2 regions of the Streptomyces sp. NPDC059080 genome follow, and region 2 is predicted to be linked to the other one. Evidence: predicted binding sites of a transcription regulator. Region 2 holds the regulator's gene; the other holds the start of a gene.

Region 1 (10,863 bases), on a different contig from region 2:
CGACATGGGCCTCCGGCGGGGAGAACGCGGTGGCGTTCTCCAGGAGTTCGGCGACCAGGTGACTGATGTCGTCGGCGGCGAACCCGGCGATCTGCGCATGCGGCGGCAGCGACTGGATGATCACCCGGTCGTAGCGCTCGATCTCGCTGACCGAGGCGCGCAGCACCTCCAGCAGCGGCACCGGGCCCGGGTGGCCGGTGCCGTGTTCGGTACCAGCCAGGACCAGCAGGTTCTCGCTGTTGCGGCGCATCTGCGCGGCGAAGTGGTCGAGCTTGAAGAGGGTTTCCAGGGCCGCCGGGTCCTGCTCCTGCTCCTCCATCGACTCGATGACATGGAGCTGACGCTCGACCAGGCCGACGGTGCGCAGCGCGAGGTTGACGTACCGGCCGTGCACACCGGTACGCAGCGTCGCCAGCCGCTCGGTCAGCTCCCCGACCTCGGCCCGCAGCGCGTCACGCTCGCCGTCGAGCACCTCGCGCTCGTCGGCCAGCCGCTGCCGGGCGTTGATCAGCCGGCCGCGCTCGCCCTCCAGCTCGGCGGTGCGCCGGGCCACGTCGGCGACCTGCGCGTGCAGCGCGTTGACGGAGCGGACGGCGGCGGCGAACTCGTCGTTGCGGCCCTTGAAGGCGATGGGCTCCTCGTGCGCCGGGTCCGCGGCGACCCGCTTGGCGCCGAGCCGCAGCGCGGCCAGCGGGCGGGTCATGGAGCGGGCGGCGGAGATCGAGACGCCGAGCGCGAGCAGCAGGCAGACGCCGACCAGGGCGATCCGCACCTCCAGCGCGGTGACGTCGTCGTCGCGCAGGTCGGAGAGGCGCTGGATCTCCTGGGTGGCCAGGGCCGATTCGACGCCGCGCATCAGGTCGATCCGGGCGGTGAGCGTGGCCTGGACCCGCGAGCGGCTGAGCGCCACGTCGGCGGCGTCCATGCGCGGCTGGTCGGTGAGGCGGGTGAGGTACCGCTCGGCGGCGGTGACGTCCGCGCCGTTGACCGTGGCGTCGTAGCGGTCCTGAGTGCTCTCCCCGGCAACCTGCGTGAAGTCCGCGAGGGAACCCTGTTCGCGCAGGTGGGCGAGTTGGGCCGCGGCGGACAGCTGGGGCTGCTCGCCGCCCGCCCGCAGCGCCGCGAGCAGCAGCGCGCGGGTCCCGGCGGCCTGTTCGACGGCGCGGCCCAGCGCGGGCAGCGCCCGGGTGTCGGCGTCGGCGCCGTCCGCGCGTCCGGGCAGGGAGTGGGCGATGTCGTCGGCGATGGCGCCGAGCGCCTGGAGGGCACGGGTGTACGCCTCGTAGGTGGACTGCGCGGTCGCCGGTCCGGCCAGGGCCTCCTGACGGATCTGCGGCAGCCCGGAGAGCTGCTTCTCGGCGGCGGCGTAGACCGTGGTCTCGCCGGACGCGCCCTGGGAGGCGGCGCGCAGATCGCGCAGCTGCCGGTCGACGCGGGCGCGCAGCGCCTCGTAACCGGCGGCGGTGCTCCCGCCACGCCCGGTGGCGACGTACGACGTCATGGTGTCGCGCTCGTCCGCCAGGGAGTGGGACAGCGCTATCGCCCGCGCGTCGAGTTGTGCCAGTTCGACGAGTCGCTGACTGGTGTGGGTGTCGTCCACCGCGGCGCTGATGCCGGGGGCACCGGCACCCGCTACGGCGACCGCGACCACCGCCACCGCGCCCATCAGACGGTTGCGCACCCGCGCGGGGCGCCTGCCCGCGGGGTCACCACCGGTCGTCGCATCCCGGCCGGGGCCTGTGCCCGTATCCGGTACCGGGACCGGTCGGGCCGGCGTTCCCGGCTTACCTGCGCTGCCCCGAAGCCGCTTCTTCCGCACCGCTGCTCGCATTCCTGTCTCGCCTGCCCACGCCGTGTGGCGCGCGGGTCCGGCTCGGTTTCCGCTCGCGGGGCGAACCTGCGCGAAACCGCAGCAGTGCACGCTTCCGCGAAGGGAAACAGCCCGGCCTTGCGCGGCGCGACGTATGTCCCGGCCCGCCCCCCAATGATTCGGGAAGCGACCTTTCCACCGGCTCCGCGCAGTGGCTCGGCAACACTTGCCCGGCCACGCGAATGAGTGAACATCAATCGGAAGTTGACCATCAACTTCCGTGCGTGGCCGATTCTCGGTGCAACCCGGCGTAACCCTGTGGTGCGTTTGGAGAACCGGTCGGCTCCTGCAAGGATGCCCGCCCGCACCGCGCGCACCCCTGCACGGGGCGCCCCGCCGCGCGCACCGGACGCCGGCCCGCCGTCCACCCGCCCGCGCGGCGCCGCCACCGCCGCCGCTCGCCGCCGCTCCGGCAGACTGCCCGGCATGCGCATCGAACTCGCCGTCGCACCGGGCGATCCCCAACACCCAAACGAGGACTACGCGTCCGTCGCTCTGCCCGCGTCCGGCCGGGGCGGAACTTTGGTGCTGCTGGACGGCGTGACCCCGCCCGAGGGCGACTACGGGTGTACGCATCCGGTGCCGTGGTTCACCGCGCGGCTCGGGGGCGCGATGCTCGAACTGTCGGTTTCGCACCGGGACATGACGCTCACTGAGGCACTCGCGGCAGCCATCTCCCGTACGGCCGCCCTTCACCGGCCGGCGTGTGACCTTTCTCACCCCCGCACCCCGCAGGCCACGGTGGTCGCCGTGCGGTGGTCCGAGGAGAGCGTCGAACACCTCGTACTCTCCGACTCGGTCCTGCTGTTGACGCGCGTGGACGGTTCCGTGACACCGGTGCGCGACACGCGGCTCGACGAGCTGACCCCGGCGGTCCGCGCCGAACGCGAGGCGCTGCGGGCGCTGCCGCGCGGCTCGGCCGAGCGCACGGCGGCCGCCCGCCGGTACGTACGTTCCGTCGAGGCGCTGCGGAACGCCGAGGGCGGGTTCTTCACGGCGGCGGCCGATCCGTCGGTCGCCGCCCGCGCGGTCACCGGGTGCACACCGCGCGCCGAGGTGCGCGCGCTGACGGCGCTCAGCGACGGCGCCGGGCGCTGGGTCGAGGTGTTCCGCGAGGGTTCCTGGCAGGGGTGCGCGGCGCTGGTGGCCGGCGACGGTCCGCAGGCGCTGATCGATGCGGTCCGCGCGGCGGAGGCGGCGGACCCGGAGGGCGCCGCGTACCCGCGCGGCAAGGCGCGGGACGACGCGGCGGTGGTGTACGTGGAGCCGTGAGGGCGGGACGGCCGGGGCACGCCCGGCCGGACGCGGGGCAGCGGACGGCCGGACGCGGGGCGGGGGACGGCCGGACGCGGGGCGGGGGACGGCCGGTGCGGGCAACGGACGGCCGGTGCGGAGCCCCGCCCGGTGCGGCGCACGGCGGGACTCCCCCACGGGTACGCCCTACGCCCCGTCCTCCCCCTCCTGTTCGGCGTTGAGGCGGTGCAGCAGGCGGCTCAGTTCGGCGACCTCGGTGCGGTCCCAGGCCGCGAGGCGGCGGGCGTAGCGGGCGCGGCGGGCGAGGCGGGCCCGGCCGTAGCGGTCGTGGCCCTCGTCGGTGAGGCGGACCAGGACGGCGCGGCCGTCGGCGGGGTCGGGCTCGCGGGTGACCAGGCCGAGCTCTTCGAGGGCGTGCAGTTGACGGCTCATCGTCGCCTTGCCGACGCCGAAGTAACCGGCCAGGTCGGTGGCGCGCTGCGCCCCGGCGTCGGAGAGGCGCACCAGCAGGCCGTACGCGGCGGGCTCCATGTCGGGGTGGACCTCGCGGGCCAGCTCGCCGGAGGAGGCGCGGGCCCGGCGCAGGAACACCGCCAACTCGCGTTCCAGGGCGAGGAATACGTGGTCCACACCCGCCGCGTCGCCGTGCTCCGCCGCTCCGTCGGCTCCGGTGTTGTGCACGTCAGCACCCTTTCCGGCGTTTCCGTTCGTGAAAAGTTTCCGTTCGCCGCCGCCGAAGCCGCAGCTCCGCCAGTATTTCGCAGGATGAGACCAACGGCAGCCCCGTATCCCCCTTTTATCGCCGCGGTCTACGCGCGTATCGTCATTTCTGGCATGGGCACACCAAGTCATCGGGTGTCCGGCCATCCCGGTCCGCGTACGGCGTCCGCACCGACGGGCGCCCACGCGCACCACGCACGCCGCACCACCGCGCACCGCACCTCAGCACCTCCGCACCCGCACGTCGGCACCTGCAATTCCGGCACCACGCACCGCACTCCGCCGCACTCCGCCGCACTCCGCCGCGCCCCGCGGCGGGGGGGGGGGGGGGCGCCCGGCGGGGGGGGGGGGCGCCCGCGCGGGCGGGGGGGGGGGGCGCGCGGGCGCTCTCCCGCCGCGCCCCGCACCCCGCCGACCACCCGCGCCACCCCCCACGCCACCACAGCGCCACCGGCCCCGCACCGGGGCACCCGCAGCCCGCTTGGCCGCCTTAGCCCGGCGGCGCGTGGCACCGGGGCCGCGGTCCGCCGCGGCCCCGTCATCCCCCCTCAGGTCACCTCAACGAAATCCGGAGGCACGCATGCTCGTGCACAGGTCGGGCTCCCCTCACCGCACCCGCTCCCTGGCCACCGTGGCCGGCGCCCTGCTCGCGCTCTTCGCGCTGCTGCTGGGCCTGCCCGGCAGCGCGACGGCCGCCGCGACGCCCGCCAAGGACGCGCCCGAACCGTCCCACCCCGCCCAGGACTGGGCCGGATCGCAGATCGCCGCACACGAGGGCACCGGCTCGGTCCGCCCGGCGACCGGGCTGCTCGCCGGGGTCGAGGGTGTCGACGTCAGCGGTCACCAGGGCAGCGTCGACTGGTCGGCGCTGTGGAACAGCGGCGTGAAGTTCGCGTACGTCAAGGCGACGGAGTCGACGACGTACACCAACCCCTCCTTCGCGCAGCAGTACAACGGCTCGTACAACATCGGCATGATCCGCGGCGCGTACCACTTCGCCACGCCGGACACCTCCAGCGGCGCGGCCCAGGCCACCTACTTCGTCGACCACGGCGGCGGCTGGTCCAAGGACGGCAGGACCCTGCCGGGCGCGCTGGACATGGAGTACAACCCGTACGGCGACACCTGCTACGGCATGACCGCCACCGGGCTCGTCAACTGGATGAAGGACTGGTTCGCGACCTACAAGTCGCGCACCGGCCGGGACGCGGTCCTCTACACCTCCACCAGCTGGTGGAAGCAGTGCACCGGCAACAACACCGGCTTCGGCAGCGTCAACCCGCTGTGGGTGCCACGCTACGGCTCGTCGGTCGGCGAACTCCCGGGCGGGTGGGGCTTCCACACCATCTGGCAGTACACCTCGACCGGCCCGAACGTCGGGGACCACAACTCCTTCAACGGCGCGTACGACCGGCTCCAGGCCCTCGCCAACGGCTGATCCGCGCGCACGAACGGGGCCCCCCCCCCGCCGGGGGGGGGGGCCCCCCGGGGGGGGGCCCCCCCCCGCCCCCCCCCCCCGCGGGCCCCCCCCCCCCCCGGGGGGGGCCGCGCGGGGGCGCGGGGGGCGCGGGGGGGGGGGGGGGGGGGGGGGGCCCCGGTGCGAGGGCCCGCCGCGTCCCTCACCCCGCGGCGGGCACCGCCCCGTCCGGTGCGGCCGGGTCGCGGACCGGCGTGGCTGCGTCGGTCAGCGCCAGCTCCAGCACCGTGCGCACATCGGTGACCGGCCGTACGTCGAGGGTCTGAAGGATCTCCTCGGGGACCTCGTCCAGATCCGGTGCGTTGCGCTGCGGGATGATCACCGTGGTGATGCCCGCACGGTGCGCGGCGAGCAGCTTCTGCTTGATCCCGCCGACCGGCAGCACCCGCCCGGTCAGCGACACCTCACCGGTCATCGCCACATCCGGCCGCACCTGACGGCCGGAGAGCAGCGAGGCCAGCGCGGTCGTCATCGTCACGCCCGCGCTCGGCCCGTCCTTCGGGACGGCTCCGGCCGGTACGTGGAGATGGACGCCGCGCTCCTTGAGGTCGCCGACCGGAAGTTCCAGCTCCGCGCCGCGCGAGCGCAGGAACGACAGCGCGATGTGCGCCGATTCCTTCATCACGTCGCCGAGCTGACCGGTGAGCGTCAGCCCCGAGGCGCCGGTCTCCGGGTCGGCGAGCGATGCCTCGACGTACAGCACATCGCCACCGGCGCCGGTGACCGCGAGTCCGGTGACCACCCCGGGCACGGCGGTCCGCCGCACGGCCGGGTCCTGCGCCGCCTCCGGGGTGTGGTGCGGCCGTCCGATCAGCGGGCGCAGCTCCTCGGCGCCGACGGTGAACGGCAGCTCCTGCTCGCCCAGTTCGTGCCGGGCTGCCACCTTGCGCAGCAGCCGGGCCACCGCGCGCTCCAGGTTCCGTACGCCGGCCTCGCGGGTGTACTCCCCGGCCAGGCTGCGCAGCGCGTCGTCGGTGAGGGTGACCTCGCCGGGCGCGAGTCCGGCCAGCTCCAGCTGGCGCGGCAGCAGATGGTCGCGGGCGATGACGATCTTCTCGTCCTCGGTGTAGCCGTCCAGCCGCACCAGCTCCATCCGGTCCAGCAGCGGCCCGGGGATGGCTTCGAGGACGTTGGCGGTGGCGAGGAACACCACGTCGCTGAGGTCGAGTTCGACCTCCAGGTAGTGGTCGCGGAAGGTGTGGTTCTGCGCCGGGTCCAGGACCTCCAGGAGGGCGGCCGCGGGGTCGCCGCGGTAGTCGGAGCCGACCTTGTCGATCTCGTCGAGCAGCACCACCGGGTTCATCGAACCGGCTTCCTTGATCGCCCGGACGATGCGGCCGGGCAGCGCGCCGACGTACGTCCGCCGGTGCCCACGGATCTCCGCCTCGTCGCGTACGCCGCCGAGCGCCACCCGGACGAAGGAGCGGCCCATGGCCCGGGCGACGGACTCGCCGAGCGAGGTCTTGCCGACACCGGGCGGCCCGACCAGCGCCAGCACGGCGCCCCCGGCGCGGCGCCCGCCGCCGGTGGTGGCCTCGGCATCGTCGGCGCCGGCCCGTTCGGCGCGCCGCTTGCGGACCGCCAGGTACTCGGTGATCCGCTCCTTGACGTCCTCCAGACCGGCGTGGTCCGCGTCCAGCACGGCGCGCGCCCCGGTGATGTCGTAGGCGTCCTCGGTCCGTTCGTTCCAGGGCAGTTCGAGGACGGTGTCGAGCCAGTTGCGGATCCAGGGGCCCTCGGGGCTCTGGTCGCCGGCGCGTTCCAGCTTGTCGACCTCCTTGAGGGCGGCCTTGCGGACGTCCTCGGGGAGCGCGGCGGCCTCGACGCGGGCGCGGTGGTCGCCGCTCTCGTCGTCGGCGTCGCCGTTCAGCTCGGACAGCTCCTTGCGGACCGCCTCCAGCTGCCGCCGCAGCAGGAATTCGCGCTGCTGCTTGTCGACGCCCTCCTGGACGTCCTTGGCGATGGACTCGGCGACGTCCTGCTCGGCCAGATGGTCGCGGAGCGTCTCGGTGGCGAACTTCAGCCGGGCGACCGGGTCGGTGGTCTCCAGCAGCCGGATCTTCTGCTCGGTGGTGAGGAACGGCGAGTACCCGGCGTTGTCGGCGAGGGCGGAGACGTCCTCGATCTGCTGGACGCGGTCGACGACCTGCCAGGCACCGCGCCTGCGCAGCCAGCTGGTGGCCAGCGCCTTGTACTCGGTGACGAGCTCGGTCACGGCGCCGGGAAGGGTGCGGCCGCCCTCGCCGTCGGCGGTGCCCGGCACCGTCTCCTCGACGGCGCTGCCCGCCACCCAGAGTGCGGCCCCCGGGCCGGTGGTCCCGGAGCCGATACGCACCCGGCGCAGCCCGCGGATCAGCGCGCCCGGGTCACCGTCGGACAACCGGCCGACCTGCTCGATCCGCCCGAGCGTGCCGATCGCCGCGTAGGTGCCGTCGACCCGGGGCACAAGCAGCACCTCCGGCTTGTTGCCCTGGACGGCGGCGGACTGCGCGGCCTCCACGGCGGCCCGTACGTCCGCGTCCGACAGGTCCAGCGGCACGACCATCCCGGGCAGGACCACCTCGTCATCGAGGGGCAGCACCGGCAGAGTGAGCGTGTGGGACGACGAAGCCATGATCTCCCCTTCGGCAGGCAAGTTGAGCTATTCCCACTCAATGCCGGGGAGCGGGGAGATGTTCCCCGGTCCGTGTTCGCCGTGAGCGATCAGCGGATCGCCGTCCGGCGCGACGCCCCCGTGGCCGGTACCCGCGCCACCGCGCCCACCGGGCGCCACGGCCCGCCCGCCGCTACGGAAAATCGCTTGCCCACCCTCGTACCGTCGAACCATGACGGACATCGACGGCTTGCTCGCGGCCTACGACGAGCGGATGCGGGGCGTCCCGCCGGACCTGCCCCGGGGCGTCACCACGGAGCGGGACGGGCTGCTGACGCGGCTGACCGGGCAGTTCCGCGGCTTCGTCAGCGGCCCGCCGGACCTGGGCGTACGCGGCGCCGCGCTGGATGCGCTGATCGCCCGGCAGTGCGCGGTGTTCGCCGCCCGGGGCGAGGCCGTGGAGTGGAAGACCCACGGCCATGACCTGCCGGAAGAGCTCCCCGAGCGGCTGCGTGCCGCCGGGTTCGTGCCCGAGGAGCGGGAGACGGTGCTCATCGGCCGCGCCCGGGAGATGGCCGGGGAGCCCGTACTCGCCGAGGGCGTCACGCTGCGCCAGGTCACCGACGACGCCGATATGCGGCGCATCGCGGCCATGGAGACGGCGGTCTGGGGCGACGACCACGGCTGGCTGGCCGACGATCTGACCGCCCGGGTGGCCGCCGCCCCGGACCGCATCGCCGTCCTGGTGGCGGAGGCCGGGGGCGAGGTGGTCTCGGCGGGCTGGCTGGTGCTGCAGGCCGGCACCGGTTTCGCGAGCCTGTGGGGCGGCTCGACGCTGCCCGCCTGGCGCGGCCGCGGCGTCTACCGCGCCCTGGTCGCCGCCCGCGCCACGCTCGCCGTGGCCCACGGCGCGGACCTCCTCCAGGTCGACGCCTCCGACGCCAGCGCCCCGATCCTGCGCCGCCTCGGCTTCCATGCGGTGACCACGACGACGCCGTACGTGTGGACGCCGGGGGGCGGGTGAGGGCAGCGAACCGGGCGCGGGCGGGCCGTGACCGGGGCGGGCCGGGGCAGGGGCGGACGGACGCGGCGGCCCGGACCGTGCGGGCTCGGCCTGGCCCGGGCGGCTCTCCGGGGCGGCCCGGCGCGCCCCCGGGCGGGCCGTGACCGGGCCGGCCCGGGGCACGGGCGGACGGGCCGCCCGCCGCCCGCCCCGCATCCAGCTCAGCGCCGCCGCACCCCCGCCACCGGCACCGCACGCCCCGGCACCCGCCGCAGCGCCGGATGCCCCAGATCCCCGTGGAGCCGCACCGGGCGCGGGCCGGACCGCCCCCGGCGCAGCAGCGGCCAGGCCGTCACGCCCAGGGTGAGGGAGAGGAGGTGGCCGCAGGAGCTGAGCGGGTCCGCGAAGGTCAGCAGGTCCGCCGTGACGTAGTAGCCGGCGCCGCCGAGCAGCGGCCACCGCAGCCGCCCCGGCAGCAGCCCGGCCAGCGCTCCGGCGCAGGTCATCACGCCGTAGCTGATGCCGTAGTCGAGACGGTGCGCCGCGCCGGGCGGCAGCGCCCCGGTGGCGACGGCGGCGCCCACCGGCAGCTCCGTGGCGAGGGTGGCCAGCACATGGCCGCCGAGGAAGACCGCGACGGTGCGCACCGCGCCGACCCGCCGCTCCAGCCCGGCAAGCACCACGACGAAGGCACACGCGAACCCGGAGAGCAGCCCGCCGTCGATCCACAGCGCGCTCGCCACCAGCACCCGCAGCGGCGTCGCCGCCAGATGCGCCGCGTCGGTACTGGAGCCCCGCAGCAGCTCCGCCACCCGCACCGGGTCCGCGTACGCCGCGAAGAGCGAGGTCCCCATCAGCAGCAACGCGTACCAGAAGGTGAACGGCGTCGCCCGGGGCCCGGGCAGCAACCGCCACGCCCACCGGCCCGACCGCACCGCACCGCTCACCGCACCGCTCACCACACCGCCCCTCCCCTTCGGTCCTGGTCCTCCTACGCCCGCCATGCTCAACGCCCGGCGACGCCCGCCCGTTCACCGCGCGCCCGCCCGCCCCACGTGAAGTACCTCACGGCGCACAACCCGGGGCGGGCCCGCCGCGTTGCCCGGACTATCGGCTGGACCGGTGCCCGCGCGGTTGGCCAGGATGGCCGCATGACTCCCGTTCCCCCCGACCCGAGCTTCCCGACCCCGGCCGGTACCGCGGAGGGCCCGGTCACGCTGGACCGCCGCGAGGGTCCGTACGGCGAGGTGGTGCTGCGCCGGCGCGGCGGCGCGGACGGCTCCGGTGGCGCGCCGGTCCACGAGATCATCGCCAACGGCTGCTTCCTGATGGACACCTCCGACGGCCGCTCCGAGCGGCTGCTGATCGATGCGGCGCTGGCCGGTCTGCCGTCGGAGCGGGAGCGTCCGGCCGTGCTGCTCGGTGGCCTCGGCGTGGGGTTTTCGCTGGTCAGAGCGGTGGAGGAGCGCTGGGGGCGGATCGCGGTGGTCGAACGGGAGGCCGCGGTGATCGACTGGCACCGCACCGGCCCCCTGTCCACGCTGACCGGCCGGGCGCTCGCCGACCCCCGCACCGCGATCGTGCACGCCGATCTGGTGGCCCATCTGCGCGACGACGCGGCCCCGGGTTCGTACGACGCGCTGTGTCTGGACATCGACAACGGGCCGGACTGGACCGTCACCGACGGCAACGGCGGGCTCTACTCCCCCGCCGGGCTCGCGGCCTGCCGGGCGGCGCTGACGGCGGGCGGGGTGCTGGCCGTCTGGTCGGCCCAGCCGTCGCCCGCCTTCGACCAGGCCCTCCGGAATGCCGGTTTCCAGCGCGTTCGCACGGAAGAGGTGCCTGTCGCCCGAGGTGTCCCCGACGTCGTTCACCTCGCGCACAAGGGCGCGTAGCCGACAGTCACACTGTGCGCTTACGCTGCTCCCCTGGATGTGACGCGGCGC
Region 2 (10,863 bases):
GCCGTCAGCAGCGTCGGTGTCCGCGGGGGCGGCGGCGCCGCCGGGGCGCGCGTCGGGTGCCGGGGCTGAGGTCATGGCCGTCATCGTGCCGGACGGCGGGGCGGACGTCGCGTGGATTTCTGCCCGGGGGGGGTGGCGGGCGGGAGACGTAGGGGGAGCCCGGAGACGGCGACGGCCGGTCCGCGTCGACATCGTCATCGCGACATCGGTACGGACCGGCCGTCGGCGGCGGACCCTGCCCCTACGGGGCCGTCCGGAGCACCCGGATCACGGCATCACTTCGCCGGTTCCGGCTCCGGCGCGTCCTCCGCCGGGGCGTCGTCGGCCGGGTCGGCGGGCGTCCTGACGGAGTCGAGGAGCAGCTGCGCCACGTCCACGACCTGGATCGACTCCTTCGCCGTGCCGTCGTTCTTCTTGCCGTTGACCGAGTCGGTCAGCATGACGAGGCAGAACGGGCAGGCGGTCGAGACGATGTCGGGGTTGAGGGACAGCGCCTCGTCGACGCGCTCATTGTTGATGCGCTTGCCGATGCGCTCCTCCATCCACATGCGGGCGCCGCCGGCGCCGCAGCAGAATCCGCGCTCCTTGTGGCGGTGCATCTCCTCGTTCCGCAGGCCCGGCACCTTGGCGATGATCTCGCGCGGCGGTGTGTAGACCTTGTTGTGACGGCCGAGGTAGCAGGGGTCGTGGTACGTGATCAGGCCCTCGACGGGCGTGACCGGCACCAGCTTGCCCTCGTCGACGAGGTGCTGGAGCAGCTGTGTGTGGTGGATGACCTCGTACTCGCCGCCGAGCTGCGGGTACTCGTTGGCGATCGTGTTGAAGCAGTGCGGGCAGGTCGCGACGATCTTCTTCGAGGACTTCGGCTTCTTGGTCTCCGGGTCCTCGTCATCCTCGCCGAACGCGGCGTTCAGCGTGGCGACGTTCTCCGCGCCGAGCTGCTGGAAGAGGAATTCGTTGCCCAGCCGGCGCGGGGAGTCGCCGGTGCACTTCTCGTCGCCGCCCATGATCGCGAAGTTCACGCCCGCGATGTGCAGCAGCTCGGCGAACGCCTTGGTGGTCTTCTTCGCGCGGTCCTCCAGGGCACCGGCGCAGCCGACCCAGTAGAGGTAGTCGACCTCGGTCAGGTCCTCGACGTCCTTGCCGACGACCGGGACCTCGAAGTCGACCTCCTTCGTCCACGCGAGGCGCTGCTTCTTGGCCAGGCCCCAGGGGTTGCCCTTCTTCTCCAGGTTCTTCAGCATCGTGCCCGCCTCGCTGGGGAAGCTGGACTCGATCATGACCTGGTAGCGGCGCATGTCGACGATGTGGTCGATGTGCTCGATGTCGACCGGGCACTGCTCGACGCAGGCGCCGCAGGTGGTGCAGGACCACAGGACGTCCGGGTCGATGACGCCGCCCTCTTCGAGGGTGCCGATCAGCGGGCGCTCGGCCTCGGCCAGCGCCGCCGCCGGGACGTCCGCCAGCTGCTCGGCGGTCGCCTTCTCCTCGCCCTCGGCATCCTTGCCGCCCCCGGCGAGCAGGTACGGCGCCTTGGCGTGCGCATGGTCGCGCAGCGCCATGATCAGCAGCTTCGGTGAGAGCGGCTTACCGGTGTTCCAGGCGGGGCACTGCGACTGGCAGCGACCGCACTCGGTGCAGGTGGAGAAGTCGAGCAGGCCCTTCCAGGAGAAGTGCTCGATCTGCGAGACGCCGAACTGGTCGTCCTCGCCCGGGTCCTCGAAGTCGATCTCCTTGCCCTCGCTGGTCATCGGCTGGAGCGCGCCGAGCGCGACATCGCCGTCTGCCTCGCGCTTGAACCAGATGTTGGGGAAGGCGAGGAAGCGGTGCCAGGCGACGCCCATGTCGGTCTTGAGCGCGACGGTGATCATCCAGATGAAGGACGTCGCGATCTTCAGCCCGGCGAAGAAGTAGGTGAGGTTCTGGAGCGTCGCGATGTCCGTCCCCTCCAGCCGGCTGACGACCGGGTACGAGAGGAAGAACGACGCCTCGTAGCCGTCGACGTGGTGCTGGGCACCCTCCAGCGCGTGCAGCATGAAGATGCAGACGCCGACGATGAGGATGACCGCCTCGACGAAGTACGCCTGGCCGAAGTTGGAACCCGCGAAGCGGGACTTACGCCCCGGCTTCCCCGGTTTGCTCAGCTGGCGGATCACGATCAGCACGAGGATGCCGAGCACCGTCATCGTGCCGATGAACTCGACGAAGACGTTGTACGGGGCCCAGTCGCCGATGACCGGCAGGAGCCAGTCGGCCTTGAAGAGCTGGCCGATGGCGTTGACGATCGTCAGCAGCAGCGAGAAGAAGCCCACCGCCACGAACCAGTGGGCCACGCCGACGACGCCCCAGCGGTTCATGCGGGTGTGGCCGAGGAACTCCTTGACCACGGTGACGGTGCGCTGCTTCGGGTCGTCGGTCCGGGAGCCGGCGGGGACGTTCTGGCCGAGCCGTACGAAGCGGTAGATCTGTGCGATGGCACGGCCGAACAGCGCGACGCCGACCGCGATTAGGACCAGCGACACGATGATCGCGGCGAGTTGCATTGATGGCTCCTCGGGCCTGCGAGAGCGGGGACTACTGCGACTACTAAGCAGTAACTTTTCGGGTCTGCGCTGAGGTTACCCAGTATCCCGGGCCCCATGAAGCCGCCCGGCCGGTGATCTGCGTCGCGCGGGCACCCCCGCGCGAGGGCGGCGTACACGCGCCGAACGGGTGCGCCGCCCCGGCGCGCCCCCTCTTGATCGCGGCGCTGAGGATAAGGCCCGTATAAAACTTGAGCGGTCATGACTCAACTCTGTTGACAGGTTTTGGGGGCTCGTGCATGCTTGAGTCCGTTCCACTCAAGTCAGCTGGAGGAATCGACATGGCACGTGCGGTCGGCATCGACCTGGGCACGACGAACTCCGTCGTCAGTGTTCTCGAAGGCGGTGAGCCCACCGTCATCACCAACGCCGAGGGCGCCAGGACCACGCCGTCCGTCGTCGCCTTCGCCAAGAATGGCGAGGTGCTGGTCGGCGAGGTCGCGAAGCGTCAGGCGGTCACCAACGTCGACAGGACCATCCGGTCGGTCAAGCGCCACATGGGCACTGACTGGAAGGTCGACATCGACGGCAAGGGCTTCAACTCGCAGCAGATGAGCGCCTTCGTCCTGCAGAAGCTCAAGCGTGACGCCGAGGCGTACCTGGGCGAGAAGGTTGTGGACGCGGTCATCACCGTCCCGGCCTACTTCAACGACTCCGAGCGCCAGGCCACCAAGGAGGCCGGTGAGATCGCGGGTCTGAACGTCCTGCGCATCGTCAACGAGCCCACCGCGGCCGCCCTCGCCTACGGCCTGGAGAAGGACGACCAGACCATTCTGGTCTTCGACCTCGGTGGCGGCACCTTCGACGTCTCGCTGCTGGAGATCGGCGACGGCGTCGTCGAGGTGAAGGCCACCAACGGTGACAACCACCTCGGTGGTGACGACTGGGACCAGCGCGTCGTCGACCACCTGGTCAAGCAGTTCCAGAACGGCCACGGCGTCGATCTGTCCAGGGACAAGATGGCGCTCCAGCGCCTGCGCGAGGCCGCCGAGAAGGCGAAGATCGAGCTGTCGTCCTCCACCGAGACGACGATCAACCTTCCCTACATCACCGCCTCCGCCGAGGGCCCGCTGCACCTGGACGAGAAGCTCACGCGCTCGCAGTTCCAGCAGCTGACCGCGGACCTCCTCGACCGCTGCAAGACCCCGTTCCACAACGTCATCAAGGACGCCGGCATCGCGCTGTCCGAGATCGACCACGTGGTCCTGGTCGGCGGTTCGACCCGTATGCCGGCCGTCGCCGAGCTCGTCAAGGAGCTGACCGGCGGCAAGGAGGCCAACAAGGGCGTCAACCCGGACGAGGTCGTCGCCATGGGCGCCACCCTCCAGGCCGGTGTCCTCAAGGGCGAGGTCAAGGACGTTCTGCTCCTCGACGTCACCCCGCTGTCCCTCGGTATCGAGACCAAGGGCGGCATCATGACCAAGCTCATCGAGCGGAACACCACGATTCCGACGAAGCGCTCCGAGATCTTCACGACGGCCGAGGACAACCAGCCGTCCGTGCAGATCCAGGTCTACCAGGGCGAGCGCGAGATCGCGGCGTACAACAAGAAGCTCGGGATGTTCGAGCTGACGGGCCTGCCGCCGGCCCCGCGCGGTGTCCCGCAGATCGAGGTCTCCTTCGACATCGACGCCAACGGCATCATGCACGTGACCGCCAAGGACCTGGGCACGGGCAAGGAGCAGAAGATGACCGTCACCGGCGGCTCCTCGCTGCCGAAGGACGAGGTCGACCGCATGCGTGAGGAAGCCGAGCGCTACGCGGACGAGGACCACAAGCGCCGCGAGGCCGCCGAGACCCGTAACCAGGGCGAGCAGCTCGTCTACCAGACGGAGAAGTTCCTCAAGGACAACGAGGAGAAGGTCCCCGCCGAGGTGAAGACCGAGGTCGAGGCCGCCGTCGGTGAGCTGAAGGAGAAGCTCAAGGGCGAGTCCGCCGAGGGCGACAACACGGCCGAGATCCGCACCGCCACCGAGAAGGTCGCCGCCGTCTCGCAGAAGCTGGGCCAGGCCATGTACGCCGACGCCCAGGCCGCGGGCGCCGACGCCGGTGCCGCGAGCGCCGCGGGTGCCGGTGCGGGCCAGGCGAAGGCCGAGGACGACGTCGTGGACGCCGAGATCGTCGACGACGAGAAGCCCAAGAAGGACGGTGCGGCGTGACGGAGGAGACTCCGGGCTTCGACGAGAAGCCCGACGTCTCCGGCGCCGAGTCCGCAGGCAACGCTGACGACGCGGCGCGAGCCGAGTCCGCCGACAAGGCGGGCTCGGCCCCGGCCGGGGACGACAAGCAGGGCGCGCGGGACATCGCGCTCACCGCACAGCTGGACCAGGCCCGTTCGGCGCTCAACGAGCGCACCGCGGACCTCCAGCGGCTTCAGGCCGAGTACCAGAACTACCGGCGCCGGGTCGAGCGGGACCGCATCGCGGTCAAGGAGATCGCCGCGGCGAACCTCCTGTCCGAGCTGCTTCCGGTCCTGGACGACGTGGGTCGCGCCCGCGATCACGGCGAGCTGGTCGGCGGCTTCAAGTCGGTGGCCGAATCGCTGGAGACCGTGGTCGCCAAGCTGGGCCTCCAGCAGTTCGGCAAGGAGGGCGAGCCCTTCGACCCGACGATCCACGAAGCCCTGATGCACTCGTACGCACCGGACGTCACGGAGACCACGTGCGTGGCCATCCTGCAGCCCGGGTATCGCATCGGTGAGCGAACGATCCGCCCCGCGCGGGTCGCCGTCGCCGAGCCGCAGCCGGGCGCCCAGGGCGGCAAGTCCGCATCCGAGGACGGTGCCAAGGCTTCGGACGAGGAAAACGGTGGCCCGGACGAGGGCTGACGTGTGGACGGCAGAGAAGAAGACGCGGAAGGAGGGACGTCGGGGATGAGCACGAAGGACTTCGTCGAGAAGGACTACTACAAGGTCCTCGGCGTCCCGAAGGACGCCACCGACGCCGAGATCAAGAAGGCGTACCGCAAGCTCGCCCGGGAGAACCACCCGGACGCCAACACCGGTGACTCCGGCGCCGAGGCGCGCTTCAAGGAGATCTCCGAGGCGAACGACATCCTCGGCGACCCCAAGCGCCGCAAGGAGTACGACGAGGCGCGGGCGCTGTTCGGCAACGGCGGCTTCCGTCCCGGCCCCGGCGCGGGCGGCGGCAACTTCAACTTCGACCTCGGCGACCTCTTCGGGGGTACGCAGGGTCAGCAGGGGAGCGGCGGCGGCTTCGGCGGGGGCCTCGGGGACGTCTTCGGCGGCCTGTTCAACCGCGGCGGCGCGACGGGTACCCGTACCCAGCCGCGGCGGGGACAGGACATCGAGTCCGAGGTGACGCTCAGCTTCACCGAGGCGGTGGACGGGGCCACGGTCCCGCTGCGGATGTCCAGCAAGGAGCCGTGCAAGGCGTGCTCGGGCACCGGCGACAAGAACGGCACCCCGCGGGTCTGCCCGACCTGCGTGGGCACCGGTCAGGTCAGCCGGGGCGCGGGCGGCGGCTTCTCGCTCACCGATCCGTGCGCCGACTGCAAGGGCCGCGGCCTGATCGCGGAGAACCCCTGCGAGGTCTGCAAAGGCAGCGGCCGGGCGACCAGCGCCCGGACGATGCAGGTCCGCATCCCGGCGGGCGTCTCCGACGGGCAGCGCATCCGGCTGCGCGGCAAGGGCACGCTCGGCGAGCACGGCGGTCCGGCGGGCGATCTCTACGTCGTGGTGCACGTCCAGCCGCACCCGGTCTTCGGCCGCAAGGGCGACAACCTCACCGTCACGGTGCCGGTCACCTTCCCGGAGGCGGCGCTCGGCGGCGAGGTGCGGGTGCCGACGCTGGGCGGCCCGCCGGTCACGCTCAAGATCGCGCCGGGGACGCCCAACGGCCGCACCATGCGGGCGCGGGGCAAGGGCTCGACGCGTAAGGACGGCACCCGGGGCGACCTGCTGGTCACCGTCGAGGTGATCGTTCCGAAGGACCTCGGCGACAAGGCGAAGGAGTCGCTGGAGACCTATCGCGAGGCGACCGCGGATCAGGATCCGCGGGCGGAGCTGTTCCAGGCCGCGAAGGGAGCATGAGATGGACAGCCGGGGCGGACACCGTCGGAACCCGTACGAACTGACCGAAGATTCTCCGGTATACGTCATCTCCGTCGCGGCTCAGCTCTCCGGCCTGCATCCGCAGACCCTGCGTCAGTACGACCGGCTGGGTCTGGTCTCGCCCGACCGCACGGCCGGGCGGGGCCGCCGGTACTCCGCCCGGGACATCGAACTGCTCCGCACGGTGCAGCAGTTGTCCCAGGACGAGGGCATCAACCTCGCCGGTATCAAGCGCATCATCGAGCTGGAGAACCAGGTCACGGCCCTCCAGCAGCGGGTCGCCGAACTCCAGGGCGCCCTGGAGGGCGCGGCCAGCGCGATGCAGCAGCGGGAGGCCGCGGTGCACGCGTCCTACCGCCGCGATCTGGTGCCGTATCAGGATGTCCAGCAGGCCAGCGCGCTGGTGGTGTGGCGCCCCAAGCGGGGCGAGTGACCGCCGGAGAGCGGCGGTCACAGCGGAGAGGGCCGGGGCGACCCGGCCCTTTCGCATGTCCGGGGACCGGACGCGCCGGGCGACGGTGCGGGCCCCGGCCCGGGCGCTCTTCTCCCCGGCTACCCGGCCGCTCTGCTCCCCGGCCGCCCGGCCGCTCTGCTCCCTGGCGGGCCGCCCGGCAGCTCAGTGCCCGCTGTACCCCGCCGTCGGCATCGACAGGCGGCGGTGGACGCCCGAGGTCAGCGCGCGGTCGTAGACCGGTTCGGCGAGGTCGGCGGTGGCCAGGCGGACCCCGGCGGCGGCGCAGCGCGCGGCGAACGCGTCGGCGTCGTCCACGGCGTGCTCCAGCGCCCGGCGGTGCGGCGCCACGAAGACATCGACCAGGCCGCGTTCCACATCGCGCCAGAGCGTGGGGTGCCCGGCGGGCAGCCGGTGCAGGCTCAGCCGGCAGGTGAGGTCGTAGCCGCGGTCCGCCGCCCACCGCTCGCACATGGCGTGCTGACCGCGGTCGTCGACGAGGAAGGGCTCGTCGCCCAGCTCGGACAGCGGCATCAGGCAGGCGAGGGCGGTGGCGCGGACCGGGTTCATCGTGCCCTCCGGGCGTGGTCGGTGTGCGGGCGACGATACCGGCGCACGGCGCCCGCGGTAACGGCGCGTTCACCCACCGCGCACCCGCGCTCCGGACGCGTTCTAGGCCCGGCCGAGCGCCCGGGTCACGGTGATCTCGATCGCCACCCGCTCCGGGTTGGGCCGCGGCATCCGGCCGTACCGCGCGGCGTACCGGCGCTCGGCGTCCGCGACGGCCGCCGCGTCCGTCCGCACCCGGGCGATCCCCTCCAGCGTCGCCCAGCGCCGCCCCGCGACCTGGCAGACCGCGGCCCGCACACCGTCCGCCCCGGCGGCCAGCACGTTCCGCGCCTTGGTGGAGCCGCCGCGCGTGATGACCCGCGCGATCCGCTGCTCCGCGTCGTACGTCACGCCGACCGGGACGACGTGCGGGGAGCCGTCGGCCCGCAGCGTGGTCAGCGTCGACATGACGTGCTCATCCCAGAAGGCGAGGTAGGCGGGGTCGAGGGCGGCGAGATCGTGGGCCATGGGGGAAGCGTAACGGCGGGGCACCGGGCCGCCCGTTCCGCGTACGGCGAGGGGCCGGGCCCCGTAAGGGCGGCCCGGCCCCACGGGGCACCCGCCTCAGAGGAAGTCGCCGGTCTCCAGCGTGAAGGAGAAGGGGTCGGGCAGCGGCAGTGGCATGCCGAAGGCGACGGAGTGGGATTCGCGGTAGTCGTCGTCCTCGGGCTCGCTGAACAGCGTGACCGTGGAGGTCTCGCGATCGACGAGGAGATAGAGGGGGAGGGCGCCGCGGGCGTAGCAGTGGCGTTTGGCGATGCGGTCCCGCTCGGCTTTGCTGCTGGTCACCTCGACGACCAGGGCGACGCCGTTGGGCGGCATCCACGGGGGAGCACCCCGGAAGACGCGCAGAGCCCAGGGCGCCATCGTGGCGTCCGGGATCACCCGGTTCGTGAGACCGGGACCGGCACCGGGAAGGATGAGCCCCTTCCCGCCCGAGATCTGCATCCGGGTCGCGGACGCCGCTTTCACCTGGTCATTGATGAGGTCCAGGTAGTCCTCGTGGTCCCCGTCGGTCGGCGGTGACACAACAATTTCCCCCTCGATCAACTCGGCGCGGAACCCACGGGGGGTTTCCATGCCAAGGAAGTCGTTCAGGAGGTTCTGTCGGTCGGTCGCCGTCGGCTCATATGCCATAGCTGTCATGCTGCACCTCCATTGCGGTCGAGGCCAGTGTCGGCGCCGGGCATCGACTGCCGCTGGCATATGCCGGACGTTCACCCGCAGGTGTGGCGCCGTGCGCCCCGGGGAACCCGGGCGCCGCGGCGACGCGGCAGGCTCGGCACCGGGGCGCCGCGCACCCGGCCGAGGGGCCGGCCTTTCCCCAATCTTGAGTGAACCCCGCTCAACCTCACTCTTGAGTGTCGTAGACTCAACTTACTGAACGTCGACCAGAGCATGTACGGAAGCGTCATACGCGCCCTACCTGCCCGCCGTCGGGCGGACCGGCAGTACAGGACGAGAACGCCGAGCACGAGGAGGACCCCGCGACCGTGGACGCCGAGCTGACCAACAAGAGCCGGGAGGCGCTGAGCGCCGCCAACGAGCGGGCGATCACCGCCGGGCACGCGGACATGACGTCCGCCCATCTGCTGCTCGCGCTGCTGGCCGGACCGGCCGACAGCAACGCGAACATCATCGATCTGCTGGCCGCCGTCGGCGCGGACGCCGCCGTGCTGCGCGGCGGCGCCGAGCGGCGCCTCGCCGCGCTGCCCAGCGTGCAGGGGTCGACGGTCGCGCCGCCGCAGCCCGACCGCGAGCTGCTGGCCGTCCTCGCGGACGCCGCCCGGCGCGCCAAGGAGCTGGGCGACGCCTATGTCTCCACCGAGCATCTGCTTATCGGCATCGCGGCCAAGGGCGGTGCCACCGGTGCGCTGCTCGACGAGCAGGGCGCGTCCGCCAAGAAGCTGCTCGCCGCGTTCGAGGAGTCGCGGGGCGACCGCCGGGTCACCAACGCCGACCCGGAAGGCACGTACAAGGCGCTGGAGAAGTTCGGTACGGACTTCACCGCGGCGGCGCGTGAGGGCAAGCTCGACCCGGTCATCGGCCGGGACCACGAGATCCGCCGCGTGGTGCAGGTCCTCTCCCGCCGGACGAAGAACAACCCGGTGCTGATCGGCGAGCCCGGCGTCGGCAAGACCGCCGTGGTCGAGGGGCTGGCCCAGCGCATCGTCAAGGGCGATGTGCCCGAGTCGCTGCGGAACAAGCGGCTGGTCGCGCTCGATCTGGGCGCGATGGTCGCGGGCGCGAAGTACCGCGGCGAGTTCGAGGAGCGGCTGAAGACCGTCCTCGCGGAGATCAAGTCCAGCGACGGCCAGATCATCACCTTCATCGACGAGCTGCACACCGTCGTCGGCGCGGGCGCGGGCGGCGACTCCGCCATGGACGCGGGCAACATGCTCAAGCCGATGCTGGCCCGCGGCGAGCTGCGGATGGTCGGCGCGACCACCCTCGACGAGTACCGCGAGCGGATCGAGAAGGACGCGGCGCTGGAGCGCCGCTTCCAGCAGGTGCTGGTCGCCGAGCCGACCGTCGAGGACACCGTCGCGATCCTCCGCGGCCTCAAGGGGCGCTACGAGGCGCACCACAAGGTCGCCATCGCCGACTCCGCGCTGGTCGCCGCCGCCACCCTCTCCGACCGTTACATCACCTCCCGCTTCCTGCCCGACAAGGCCATCGACCTCGTCGACGAGGCCGCGTCCCGGCTCCGGATGGAGATCGACTCCTCGCCCGTCGAGATCGACGAGCTCCAGCGGTCCGTGGACCGGCTGAAGATGGAGGAGCTGGCGCTGCGGAACGAGACCGACGCCGGTTCCGTGGCGCGGCTGGAGAAGCTGCGCCGCGACCTCGCCGACAAGGAGGAGGAGCTGCGCGGGCTGACCGCCCGCTGGGAGAAGGAGAAGCAGAGCCTCAACCGCGTCGGCGAGCTGAAGGAACGCCTCGACGACCTGCGCGGACAGGCCGAGCGCGCTCAGCGCGACGGCGACTTCGACACCGCCTCCAAGCTGCTCTACGGGGAGATCCCGAAGCTGGAGCAGGAGCTGGAGGCGGCGGCGGCCGCCGAGGCGGAGCAGGAGGCGTCCGCCGAGTCGATGGTGAAGGAGGAGGTCGGACCGGACGACATCGCCGATGTCGTCGGCTCCTGGACC

The links. Region 2 encodes HspR, which represses chaperone genes until heat shock. Its sites were predicted from a motif close to TTGAGNNNNNNNNNCTCAA; they were not measured.
Region 1: the regulator HspR is predicted to act here: its motif matches at 7,958-7,976, upstream of lon (endopeptidase La).

Annotation. Positions count from the first base shown of each region.
Region 1 covers NZ_JBHYGX010000014.1:34,139-45,001, reverse strand. The annotation lists gene ACFWWQ_RS14200 (nitrate- and nitrite sensing domain-containing protein) at 1-1,681, opposite strand, end outside; gene ACFWWQ_RS14195 (hypothetical protein) at 2,297-3,142, shown strand; gene ACFWWQ_RS14190 (MarR family winged helix-turn-helix transcriptional regulator) at 3,311-3,805, opposite strand; gene ACFWWQ_RS14185 (lysozyme) at 4,425-5,282, shown strand; gene lon (endopeptidase La) at 5,464-7,935, opposite strand; gene ACFWWQ_RS14175 (GNAT family N-acetyltransferase) at 8,147-8,938, shown strand; gene ACFWWQ_RS14170 (rhomboid-like protein) at 9,139-9,876, opposite strand; gene ACFWWQ_RS14165 (spermidine synthase) at 10,069-10,812, shown strand.
Region 2 covers NZ_JBHYGX010000034.1:20,764-31,626, reverse strand. The annotation lists gene ACFWWQ_RS22975 (GNAT family N-acetyltransferase) at 1-75, opposite strand, end outside; gene ACFWWQ_RS22970 (heterodisulfide reductase-related iron-sulfur binding cluster) at 276-2,543, opposite strand; gene dnaK (molecular chaperone DnaK) at 2,864-4,741, shown strand; gene grpE (nucleotide exchange factor GrpE) at 4,738-5,409, shown strand; gene dnaJ (molecular chaperone DnaJ) at 5,455-6,633, shown strand; gene ACFWWQ_RS22950 (heat shock protein transcriptional repressor HspR) at 6,635-7,087, shown strand; gene ACFWWQ_RS22945 (hypothetical protein) at 7,271-7,675, opposite strand; gene ACFWWQ_RS22940 (TIGR03618 family F420-dependent PPOX class oxidoreductase) at 7,778-8,182, opposite strand; gene ACFWWQ_RS22935 (Uma2 family endonuclease) at 8,279-8,851, opposite strand; gene clpB (ATP-dependent chaperone ClpB) at 9,208-10,863, shown strand, end outside.